4 regions of the Desulfosporosinus sp. SYSU MS00001 genome follow, and region 3 is predicted to be linked to each of the others. Evidence: a T-box and tRNA genes for the amino acid it is inferred to sense, from the RefSeq annotation. Region 3 holds a T-box; the other regions hold tRNA genes.
What was found. The T-box of region 3 lies ahead of leuS (leucine--tRNA ligase). A T-box ahead of a tRNA ligase gene usually reads a tRNA of that ligase, here a tRNA-Leu.
Positions count from the first base shown of each region.

Region 1 (3,129 bases), on a different contig from region 3:
TCTTTCAACGTTACCTGGGCAGCACGTGCTAAGAGATGATCTCCTGTACCGGTTGCCATTAAACCTAAAGTATTCATCGAACAGGGAATAACAACCATCCCATGAGTTCGATAAGAGCCGCTTGCCAGAGAGGAAAACAAATTCGTATTTTCATGGATATGAACATTCTCAGGTAAGCTCTGCCTATCAGACCCTGTTTCAAAGGTCAATACTTTTTCGCCTGTCGACGTCATAACCAACTCAACCTGCCATTCCATTAACGCCAGAACCTTAATCAGGGTCAGTGCATAGATTGAGCCACTTGCTCCGGTTATACCCACAATGATCCGTTTAGTCATGATGCCCTCCTATAGTCTAATCCTCTATCTTTAATTCTCGATCATCGAAATCTTATCTTTGCGTATAAGACGAATTCCCCCGAAAATGATGACTGCTCCCACAATCTGCAAAAGATGAATCCTCTCTTTAAGAATCACCGCAGCCGTGATAACGGCAACAGCGGGGACGGCATACATATAAGCCATCACTCGATTTACTCCAATCCTGCTTATAGCATAATACCAAACCACCAGGCCGTAGGCTGTGACGAGGAGCGTTGAAAACAACACCGAACCCCATGCTGAAAAGGGGATCGTTGACCATGATAACTCGGTAACACCTTTTAGACCAACAATCAAAAGAAAAATAGTCCCAAAGAGAGAGGAGAAAGTAATCGTTTTCAAGGCAGAATACTTACTTAGCATGCGTTTGGCAAGTACAGGATATAACCCCCAGATACAGGAAGACAACAGGGCTATAAGATCTCCTCGCAATACTTCCCAACCGAGGGCTAATTTATTTGTCCCAAATAATAGAACAAAAATCACTCCCACTATTGACAAGGCGCTCCCCCTTCGCCCTCGTGAACCCAAACGTTCTTGTCCTGCCAGCCAAGCAAATATAGCCGTGAAAACCGGAGAAACTGCAACAATCAAGGAAGCATTTGTCGCAGTCGCATATTTTACGGCAGCCATAAACAACGTCTGATAGATCGTAACTCCTACTAAACCTATTAGAGCTAAACTCCAACAATCCTTTAATTCAACTCGTATGTTTTTTTCCAAAGTATACAAAAGCAGAAGAAGAATTGGAGATGCTCCCACAAAGCGAAGCACAGTAAACGACAGAGGATCAAATCCAGCCATTCCCCATTTCCCAACAACATAGTTTGCTCCCCATACTAAAACAACTCCCCAGATCACCCACTCCGGAAAATCTCCCCTTGACCGATTCCTCATAAGAAACTCTCTCTTCCCTCTCTATACTAAAGACCCCTGGCATAATTGTTAATGATGCCGGGGTCTACTCTTTTTTCCTAGAAAACTAGGTACAACGTTTCCTAGTTGTAACTTTTCATAATAAGATCTTATCAAGTTAATTCATGATTATATTGAAACCTTCGATAACTTATTCTTTAAGCCATAATTGTACCATAGAAAATCAGAACGCGAAATATTTAAGTTTCATTATACTGAATACAGATAATTAGGTGTTAACAATGGCAATGGCGAACACTACTAAAAAATATCTACAAAATAGGTTGACAAGATGAAGGTCATCTCCTATAATAATTAATGTTACGCGGTCGTGGCGGAACTGGCAGACGCGCTAGATTCAGGTTCTAGTGCTCGCAAGGGCATGGAGGTTCAAGTCCTCTCGACCGCACCATAATGCTGATAAACGTGATTCCCGTAGGGGAGTCGCGTTTTTTGTTTTTTGTTCGCTAAAACGCACAACCATCGTACTTGAACGTTATTTTATGGTGGTCTAGTGCGGTTTTTGCGTGGGAAATACGCAAATCTAGTGCGTGTCTTTATTCTAGCGGTGAAATTCGTATTAGTACAAGAGTTAATTTTTGACAAACATAAAAAGAAGGCTAGACACTTAACGTCTAGCTCCGAGATGGTTTATTTCAATTGGTCAATCAGCTTTCTATGCCTTGAATTTTGAATTTCCAATGCCTTTTCTATAGCCGACAGTCTGGTTCTCAGTGAGTTTAACTCTTTACGAACCTCGTCTGACTCTCTCTCTAACTCTTCAGATTTTTTTGGTTCAAACGGGAGAACAATGCCGCTTACAGTCTCAACCTCTCTTTTGGCAAATGTCCTTCCGTATTCCTTGCGTATGGACTGTACCTTTTCACCCAAGGCTTCGACTTGCTGCAAATATTCTTTCTTGAGTTCTTCTAAGTACTGGATACCTTCAGACTTAAAATCGATGGCATTTAGTTTGCTCATTATTTCCTCTATTTTTTCGTCACTGTTCAATCTTCTCACCTCCACAATCCTCACTCTAATGAAACTGTTCCATCTCTGACCATGAAATTCCTTCCAAATATTTAGGTTTGGATTTAACTAAGTGTTATAATTTGAAAGGAAAAATCAGTCATTAGTCTCTGCTAGCCACCCCGTTACGGGAAATGCCCCCGCCTCATACGACACTACGCCTAGTGTAAGCAAAAATAAGCAATCACTTTATTTCGAATGGGTTAATTAACAATTCTGCTACCCTCATGGATATTGGAGTACCATCTAATCGTTTGAATAGCGAGTATACGTAACATATCAACAAACTGTTGTTTTTCATTCTCTGGACATTCATTTCCTTTGAGGCTGTAATTTGCTTTCGCATGTGCGATATAATTCCTGGTGTCCGAAATGCTATCAGCTATCTGGTCAAAGGCAACTTCTAAAACCGTCTCTTTGACTGCCTTATCCTTTTGTAAGTTACTCTTCAGGTCTTGCACTTTTTTCAAGTAATCTGGTGCATAATCAACAACTTCAAGTACGTCACAACAGGTCTTAATAGTTGCTTTAATGGTACTTCTGTCGGTGTCAAATTTTTGTTTAAAATCAACAAACATCTGCTCAAGTCCCTTAATATAATTGGCATCTGGATTAAGGGCTTTTTGACTTAATAGTTTTGCCCTAGCTTTATTTGTAATCTCCTGACGTATTACCGTTTGTGACACAAATTCGATTACTTTGGCGTATTGAATAATACAGTAATCGTAATTCTGCATGCCTATATTAAAAAGCTTCAATACCTCGTCTATGCCCTTGCCAAATAACAAGGGTCTTAGTGGAAAGG
Region 1 covers NZ_JBNFTW010000002.1:462,225-465,353, reverse strand. Annotated here, with positions in the region: gene ACPUYX_RS05625 (UbiX family flavin prenyltransferase) at 1-338, opposite strand, end outside; gene ACPUYX_RS05620 (DMT family transporter) at 369-1,277, opposite strand; tRNA gene ACPUYX_RS05615 (tRNA-Leu) at 1,621-1,707, shown strand; gene ACPUYX_RS05610 (hypothetical protein) at 1,947-2,306, opposite strand; gene ACPUYX_RS05605 (hypothetical protein) at 2,528-3,129, opposite strand, start outside.
Region 1: it has a tRNA-Leu gene. The T-box ahead of leuS (leucine--tRNA ligase) is inferred to sense a tRNA for this amino acid. The anticodon was not compared.

Region 2 (3,129 bases), on a different contig from region 3:
TGTGATGCACTAGCAGCTGGCCCCTTGGCTTATTCCTTGAAAGCTCCAATTCTTCTGCAAGGATCCCAAGTTACTCTCAATGTCGATACGAAAGCTGAACTCACGAAACTCAGTGTTAAAAAAGTTTATGTAACCAGTGGAACGGCAGTTATCAAGCAAGGGGTTATCGATGAGCTAAAAAGTATGGACATCACAATCGTTCCCCTTGGTGGATTCGATAAATATGAAACATCCGTCAACATTGCTAAACAAATGACTGGAGTAACTAAAGTTGCTATTACTAATAGCATCCAAGATGCACTCTCAATTGCCTCAATAGCTTCGGCAAACAATGAGCCAATTCTTTTGACTGAAAAAGATGTTGTGCCAACAAGTGTACAAGCATATTTAGCATCCACCACTGGATCAGCAATCACTTCTTCCGATATCATCGGAGGGACAGGTGTCATTAGTGCTACAGTAGAAGCAAAGCTCCCAAGCCCGACCAGACACTTCGGTCAAACAGCTTATGATACGAATGCACAAGTTATCTACGACTTCGGCTCAACCATCAATTTTGATCAAGTATTTATTGCTAACGGTGTAACTGGTATTGATGCTCTGGCTGGTGCTCCACTGGCAGCTCAGACTAATTCACCTATTGTACTCATAGATGGAGTTCATTCTGCCACTGCTTCTTATGCTGGCAAGATTTCAACAGTTAGTGCTCTTTATGGTGCTCTTGATGGCAATGGAGATGGTACTGCTGAAGATGCCCTTAATGATAAGATTACCGTAACTTTGTCATCATTTACCAACCAAGCCTCGGGTGTCACTACTGCTCTCGGTGGGACTGCTGTTGTACCCGAATCTTTACGATTTGGAGTTCCTATTGCTAAACCTAACCTATCCGACTTCACAGTGACAGCTTCAGGCACGGCAGTAACACCTTCAGCAATCTCAGTGTCTTATGCATCAGTAACTTTAACAGTCCCAAAAACTGATCAGCCTGTAGAATATAATGTATCCTACAAAGGTGGAGACCCAGTAGTTGCCAATACTCAAGCTTCAAGTACAGCACCAATCAACGTAAAAGTTGGTCAAAACTTTAATATAATTTCCAGTAGAGCAGGTAACCCAGTATATGATTGGGTCTATGTTCCAAATAATGATCCTATAACGTTAATTAAACAAACTGGTGTTCCAATTGGCCCTCCTGGGGTTGTTGGATTAGGAGGAGAAGTTGTATCGACTTTCCAAGCTACTCAAACTGGAAGCTTCACAGTGCAATATACTAATGTGGGAGAATCTAAAACAATTGATTATGTAATAAACGTCAGCTAAGGGATTGTACAATTTGCTAGGGGCAAACCGTTCCTAGCAAATTCTTTTTTAGTAAATGATTAGACCCCATAAATTGTGCCTTTTCAATGTATCGGTCACACCTACCTCTGAATACAACGGTCCAAAACACAAAAGGAGCTGGCAATTTCTTACCAACTCCGTTAAACCCTTAATATAACTGTGTTTCATTAAGTGTGGTGGGCGAGGTGGGACTTGAACCCACACATACTCACATATATCGGTTTTTGAGACCGACGCGTCTGCCATTCCGCCACTCGCCCAAATCATATTTGCAATGAATTAATACGACTTAGCTATAATAACATTATTTGAACACTTAAGTCAAGCTTTTTTTAGAGTATTAGACCGATTTATCTTGGAACGTTCCAATCGCCCGAAGCTTCTGGTACCGTTTCTCTTGCAGAGCTTCCGGAGACTCTGTCCGCAGACGGACGAGGTACTTGGCAATAACCTCTGACAATTCATCAGCTGTCTGCCTTAAGTTATAATGCGCTCCACCTTGAGGTTCTCTGACTACTTCGTCCGCAACTCCCAATTTTAACAAATCTTGGGCTGTGAACTTCAAAGCTGCCGCAGCTTCTTTAGCCTTTGAGGTATCTTTCCAAAGAATAGATGCGCAGCTTTCCGGAGCAATGACAGAGTAAAAGGAATTCTCCAGCATCAAAATAACGTTTCCTACCCCTAGCGCCAATGCACCGCCGCTTCCACCCTCTCCGATAACCGTACTGATCACCGGAACATGGTACCCGGACATAGCCAACAAACATCTTGCAATAGCTTCACCTTGTCCCCGTTCTTCGGCTGCTAAATCGCAGGCCGCACCAGGGGTATCAATAAAGGTCAAAATCGGTCGCCCGAACTTCTCTGCTTGATCCATTAAGCGCAAGGCTTTGCGATACCCTTCAGGATGGGGCATACCGAAATTGCGCTTAATGTTTTCCTTGGTGTCTTTTCCTTTAACTTGAGCAATCACCGTCACTGGTACACCTCGGAAAAAGGCCATCCCGCCGGCAATAGCCTGATCATCAGCATACAACCGGTCTCCCTTAAGTTCAATAAAATCATCAAATAAGAGCGGCGCATAATCGTAGAAGTTTGGTCGCTCTGGATGTCGGGCAATCTGGACTTTTTGCCACGGTTCAAGATTGCCGTAAATTTCTTTCTTAAGAAGAGAGACTTTTTTCTCTAAGGTCTCTACTTCACGGGAAAGATCAATATCTTTTTCAGCAGAAAACTTTTGCAGTTCCGCTATTTTCCGTTCAAGTTCTATAATAGGTTTTTCAAATTCAAACAGTTGCGCCATGCTGAACCCCTTCCTGATGGTACCGCAACAAACGTGCCAGTGTAGACCGCATTTGAGCACGTTCTACAATAAGATCGATCAAACCGTGCATTTGATTAAACTCAGCCGTTTGGGCTCCCGCCGGCAATTCTTGCCTCATTGTCTGCTTGATGACTCTCGGTCCGGTAAATCCTATTAAAGCATTCGGTTCAGCAATTAAAATATCACCAAGAGAAGCATAGCTGGCCGTGACCCCTCCAAAGGTCGGATCTGTAAGTACCGAAATATATAACAAATGATTTGCAGCTAACCGTCCCAAAGCTGCACTTGTCTTGGCCATTTGATAGAGAGAAAGAATTCCTTCTTGCATTCGGGCACCGCCGGAAGTAGAGAAAATGACAACGGGCAGGCGCAAATCAATCGCCCGTTCAACGGCACGAGCAATTTTTTCCCCGACTACAGACCCCATACTGCCCATCATGAAATTAGCTTCATTAAAAGCC
Region 2 covers NZ_JBNFTW010000002.1:249,456-252,584, reverse strand. Annotated here, with positions in the region: partial or broken gene ACPUYX_RS04585 (cell wall-binding repeat-containing protein) at 1-867, shown strand, start outside; tRNA gene ACPUYX_RS04580 (tRNA-Leu) at 1,519-1,604, opposite strand; gene ACPUYX_RS04575 (acetyl-CoA carboxylase carboxyltransferase subunit alpha) at 1,685-2,647, opposite strand; gene accD (acetyl-CoA carboxylase, carboxyltransferase subunit beta) at 2,631-3,129, opposite strand, start outside.
Region 2: it has a tRNA-Leu gene. The T-box ahead of leuS (leucine--tRNA ligase) is inferred to sense a tRNA for this amino acid. The anticodon was not compared.

Region 3 (3,129 bases):
TTCACGGTGCGCAGGACCGCCGCACTTCGGACATGTCGTTTCCGTAAAGGACTTCGAAGTCGCCAAAGGATTCTCTCCCGTTTTAAACACCACATCTTCAGGGAGCATTACCGGCAGCTGCTCTTCCGGGACAGGAACAGTACCGCAAGCTTCACAATATACCATCGGAATCGGTGCACCCCAATACCGCTGACGGGATATGAGCCAGTCACGCAAGCGGAAATTGACCTTGCGCTGGCCAACACCACGATGCTCTACTTCATCAGCAATCTTATCCCAGCCCTCGTCACTGCTTAGACCGTCAAAAGAACCGGAATTAACCAGAATACCATCGTCCGTATAAGCAGCTGTAAGGGGGTTGTCCTTCTCACCAGGCTCACTATCGTTAGACACAATGACCGTTTTAATAGGTAATTGATACTTCGTGGCAAACTCAAAGTCCCGTTCATCGTGGGCAGGAACTCCCATAACCGCACCGGTGCCGTATTCCACAAGAACATAATTGGCAATCCAAATCGGCAGTTTCTCACCGCTTAAGGGATTAAGGCAATAAGCCCCGATAAACAAGCCTTCTTTTTCAGCTTCTGTCGAAGTCCGAGCGATTTCATTCAGCCCGTTCATTTTATTGATGAAGGCCAAAACGTCAGCCTCATACTTCGTTCCCTTTACTAATTCCAGAACCAGGGGATGTTCAGGCGCTAGAACAACATAACTTACTCCGAACAATGTATCAACACGAGTTGTATAAACCGAAAATTTCTCTGATCGCCCATCTAAAGCAAATTGAACCTCGACACCTTCCGAACGCCCAATCCAATTGCGCTGCATGGTTTTAACCTTCTCAGGCCAGCCGGGCAGATCATCCAAATCCCGCAGCAGAGTCTCAGCATAATCCGTAATTTTGAAAAACCACTGTTCGAGGTTTTTCTTCGTCACAGGCGTATCACACCGCTCACAGGCCCCGTCGACAACCTGCTCATTTGCTAAAACCGTGGTGCAGGAAGGACACCAATTAACCGCAGCCTTTTTCTTATACACCAAGCCATGCTTATAAAACTCCAAAAACATCCACTGTGTCCACTTATAATATCCAGGATGGCAAGTTGCTACTTCCCGATCCCAATCGTAGGAAAGACCCATTCCCTTAAGCTGTCTCTGCATATTGGCAATGTTTTTCCAAGTCCAATCTGCCGGCGGAGTCTGGTGCTTAATGGCAGCATTTTCTGCAGGCAAACCAAAAGAGTCCCAGCCAATGGGATGAAGAACATTAAAACCCTGCATCCGTTTAAAACGGGCGATAACATCGGCAATAGAATAGTTTCTTACATGACCCATATGCAAATCCCCGGAGGGATAAGGGAACATGGCTAAAGCATAATACTTTGGCTTGTCCGAAGATTCTTCTGTCTTATAAGCCTTTTCTTCCAGCCATTTTTTCTGCCACTTTGGTTCAATTTCTGTAAACGAATATTTCTCTTGCACTAAAACCTTCCCCCTTATTATTACGGCTTATAGCAAAAATCCCCCCGTCCCAAGGGACGAGAGGCCTGCTCCCGTGATACCACCCAAATTCCTAAATGCACTCAAAGATTGTAACGGTTCTCACCGATGTTCATTATTACCTGAACACAGCTCCAGGACGAGTTCCAACAATCCCCTTCAACGGCTTTCACCAACCGCCGCTTCTCTGAGGAAGGGTTTCGAGTACTATTCCCTATCACAGCTTTTAATTATAGAAGTCGTTTTTCCTTAACAATAAATTACTTTTTTAAAAACCCTTAAACCAAACTAACGAAAGAAACCTCCTGAGCATCCTTCCAAAGGCGCTCAAGCTGGTAAAATTCACGTTGTTCCGGAGTCATGATATGTATGACCAAATCTCCGCCGCAATCCATCAAAACCCACTTAGCATCAGGCAATCCTTCAACGTGCATTACTGGAATTCCGATCTCTGGCAATTTTTCCTCCAAGTGATTCGTGATCGCTTTCACCTGGATTGATGAATTTCCCGTCACAATCAGACAATAATCTGTAACCATAGAAATCCCCTTTAGGTTGAGAAGGGTAAGATCACCACCCTTTTTATCTTCGGCCAGATGAATAACTTCGGTAAGTTTATTTTGATCAAGTTCCAATAGATATCCTCCTTTTCAAATCATCATAGGTTAGTTGCGTTAAAGGATGAATTGGATGGTTGCTTTCCTTTAAATATAGTAAAGTGCCTTCAACACAGTCAAACGTACCCTTTTCTAAATCATCATACAGGGATTGACGCAACTTGTCCACTTCCGGAAAAGTTCGGCCTGGTTCTGTTAGATCAGCGCTGTAAATCAGCATCTCTAAGGGGGACATTCCTGGTCTCCCTAAAGTATGACTGGCAATTGCCGCCAACAAGTCTTTATCCTCAACCTTAAAATAATGTTCCAGCCAATAGGCCGAAAGACGGCCGTGCAAAACATAAGGATACTTCTCATCTTCGGGGTATTCCAGCAGATTCCAATAGCGTGCTAAACCCACCTGTACCTTTGCCGGAAGTTCCTTTGCCAAATCATGAGCTAACCCCGCACAGCGTGCTTTCACAGGATCGACCCCGTGGCGTTTGGCTAACATTTCAGCATGATCAGCAACGCCCAAAGTATGCTTGAACCTTGACTCTGAAATCATATGCTTGGCAAGACTCATTACCTCTTCAACTTGCAGCTCCACGTTCCCGCTCCCCCTTAAACGCCAATTATCTATCTCTTTTGCATTATCTTACATTCTATCAATTTAGGCCATAGACTGCAAAATTTTTTATAAATTAACCTTAATTTTAGTATTGTCCGTGATCTGTGACTTAAAACATTAATGTACATATGATTGCTCAACAAGGGGTACAGGAAGCAGTTGAAATTTATTTAGTCATTTTAGAAGGGAGACCCCCACAAGCATGTCAGAGGGCCTCCCTTCCAGTCCGCGGGATATTACATTTGTTTCGGTTTAGCTTCATTCACCGTTAGAGGTCTTCCGCCAAAATCTTTGCCATTTAACTCCTGTGTCATACGTTCAGCGTCCTCTTCGCCAACCTCAATAAATCCAAATCCTCTGGAGCGGCCTGTCTCACGATCAGTAATAATTCGGCTGCTTTCC
Region 3 covers NZ_JBNFTW010000001.1:206,506-209,634, reverse strand. Annotated here, with positions in the region: gene leuS (leucine--tRNA ligase) at 1-1,482, opposite strand, end outside; T-box leader at 1,532-1,730, opposite strand; gene rsfS (ribosome silencing factor) at 1,779-2,135, opposite strand; gene yqeK (bis(5'-nucleosyl)-tetraphosphatase (symmetrical) YqeK) at 2,125-2,706, opposite strand; gene ACPUYX_RS00960 (RNA-binding protein) at 2,964-3,129, opposite strand, start outside.

Region 4 (3,129 bases), 150 kb from region 3:
TAAATTACTAATGGTAGAAGATCCAGAAGACCCTTTTGGAACGGGGGTTAAATACTGCTGTTTTTGTTCCTGGGTACTAGTGCTTTGTTGATTACTAGTTGAATTTGTCGGGTTAGATTGTTGCTGAGTTTTACCTGTTGTGGCTCCACAGCCTACTAATGTTAATCCCAAAATTGAAACTAGCAATACTTTGTTTATTCTTCTAAACAAGTATAAACACTCCAATCAACTTTATTTTGACTTCGCATATTATACCACTTATTTAGAACTCATAAAAACTTAACAGAAATCGGTGAATTCTCATAAAGAGCTCTCACTATCTACTAAGCCAATCCAGCAATCACTATCGAAAGGCTCTTCCGTTTTTTCTAGCACATCGGGCTATTAAACCTAATTTCACCACTTGTACAAGTCTAATATTGCAAATCCCAAACACACATAGTATTTTCCTGAAGGTAGGTTTATTATGTAAATTTCGTCACCCTAGAACTTTCCTTTGTCGATATAATAATTCATTAATCAATTTATCGAGTTTTACGCTAATTTGAATTATCATCGGGCTATAAAAAAAGAAGCACCTCCCTGTTTTTGGTAAAACCCAGTTTTAAGATAGAATGCTCTCTTTAATGCAAAAACCCCGCAAACCTCTTTCATTAGCAGCATCTCCTTCAGGAGCAAAAAACTTTGTCAAGCGTAACTTTAGTCATTACAACTATATCCCATATTAATTGCGAATCATGGCGAAATAGCATAACTATTGCTAAAGAGAAATCCCCTTGGATAGAAAATAAAAAACTATCTAAGGGCTGTTCAAGCCAATTTCTTACTTCGCTTGCACTTCCCAAAGCATTATTAAAAAACCAAACTGCTTTTTGTCGTATAATTGAACGTTTCCCTTGGCTATATTTGCTGATATGATGTAGTTGCTCTAATAATTCGTCTAAACGCCAAAAATCCTCCTTTTAACCGTCTGAATCCAAACGGTTAAAAGGAGGATTCTACTTTTTCTAAGCAACAAAATCTCATTCAGTGATCCACTAGATTACTAAAATCAACTTCGCTGGATTTGCCCTTAAATCTCTTTTAAATTCTCATTTAAAAAATCCCGCAAATCCTTAAACCATAATCCTTGAGCCCAAATAAAATGGTGCGGGAGACAGGACTTGAACCTGCACGGTTGCCCGCTGGAACCTAAATCCAGTGCGTCTGCCAGTTCCGCCACTCCCGCATGTTGAAATCACGTAGCAGAAAATATAATATCATATTTCCTACAAAAAAACAAGTAATAGAATTTTAATTTGAGACCAATTCATTTCCCATTTTCCTAAATTTAGCGGTTTGCAATAAGCCGTAAAATTAAACAATTAATTTATCATAGTTTACCTAACCTGAGTTTACCCTATCACACCATTATCCCATGCTCCGTAATAACCAAAAATATTCGGATAGTAAAATGATCAGATCAATTCCTATCAAAAACAGCAAATTCTTCAGCCAATTCTCCGGATAGTTCCAAAAATACAAAATGAGATTGATTACGACAAGGACGACTGAGCTAATACCCCAACGCCAATACAAGCTTGAGTCTTTGGAAAAAAGATGAATAAACCAAATGATGGGCAAAAAAAGAAAGACACCCAAAAAGGTAATCATATTGTATCCAATTTGGCGACGCAGATCATCAGGGGTAGGTTTAGCTTTGCCCAAAATCTTCTCTCCTTATCTGCTCTGATTATTACTTGAATATCAGTATACCATGATTGTAGCAAATCCGAGAACATCGAAGAAACAAAGCTTAAAGATAACATGAATTCGATTCGAATAAAAATTCGAATTCGAATATGAACATAAGCATGAACATATTTTAAACGTACAATATACATAAAAAGACATTAACATTAAAACGCGAACATAATCCCGATTGTAATCATAAGCATCAGAAAAAACTTCCATAAACTTCTTCTGAATATAGAAACTCCCGCTCACTGCAGAAGTGAACGGGAGTACTTTTTCAACTATTGTTGCCATGCCTTCTCAGAGGATTCAGTTACCCCATCTCTAATCTCTTTGATGGTCTTCTCTGCCGTGGCTTTTACTTTTTGGCCCATTTCCATGCTCGGGATTTGTTGATCCTTTTACAGAAGGATGAACAGAATTGGCACTAGCCTTAAGACCGGGCATCGTGGTTCCTTGAGTCATCGGAGGTTGCTGAGCAGACGTAACTTGCTGAGTCCCGGAATTATCCTCATCCTGGTCCTGATCATCCAGGTTAAGCTTTACATTTTGCTTCAGGGACTTCTTAAAATTTTCTAAAGCGACTTTAGCTTCCTTTTCTAATTGCTTATTATTCTTTGTTGTCGGTTGAGTATTTGTTGGACTTGAGTTTGCTGTCACTGAGCCGGAATCAGCCACAGATCCCGATGTTGATGCAGAAGTGCCGGAAGCGACCGCCGAACTTGAAGTCGTACTCGCGGTGGAATCCATTCCTTCAGCCTGCAGCTTGGTTACATCCTTTTCCATAGTTTTAACAATATTCAAGGCTAATCTTTGGGCGGCTTGTGGGGGAAGCTTATCCAATAAACTGCTCAACACCGCAATATTATTTGAATTCACATTTGCGAGGGCTATGGAGAGAGCTTTAGCTGTTTCGCTGTTTGGATCTTTTGCTTGGTTAATGAAATTTTGAGCCTGGCTGATCTTGTCTGAGTATTGAGATAGACTGGCTTCAGCAGCTTCAGAATTTCCTTGCTGCATAAGGTTCTTAGCTTCGGCTAACTTTGCTAAAGCATGGTGCTCATTAATAGAAGCCTTATTCACAGGATCAGACGTCAATATCAGCTGAATTTTACCTAATAAATCTGTGAACCAATTTTCGGCTGTGACGGTATTGCCATTACCATCAACAACAGTCGCCGGAGATACCGTAACAGGCACTGTGGGGTCTAAAGGAGGAGTAGTTGTAGCTGTAGTTGAAGTTGAAGCTGGAGCTGTAGTTGTAGTTGTAGTTGTAGCTGGAGCTGTAGTTGTAGTTGTAGTTGTAGCTGGAGCTGTAGTTGTAGTTGTAGCTGGAGCTGTAGTTGTTGTAGTTGCGGTTGTATCGGTTGCCGAAGAGACAGAGGAAACGGTATC
Region 4 covers NZ_JBNFTW010000001.1:52,960-56,088, reverse strand. Annotated here, with positions in the region: gene ACPUYX_RS00265 (hypothetical protein) at 1-210, opposite strand, end outside; gene ACPUYX_RS00260 (hypothetical protein) at 685-918, shown strand; tRNA gene ACPUYX_RS00255 (tRNA-Leu) at 1,146-1,228, opposite strand; gene ACPUYX_RS00250 (hypothetical protein) at 1,411-1,707, opposite strand; gene ACPUYX_RS00245 (DUF5667 domain-containing protein) at 2,059-3,129, opposite strand, start outside.
Region 4: it has a tRNA-Leu gene. The T-box ahead of leuS (leucine--tRNA ligase) is inferred to sense a tRNA for this amino acid. The anticodon was not compared.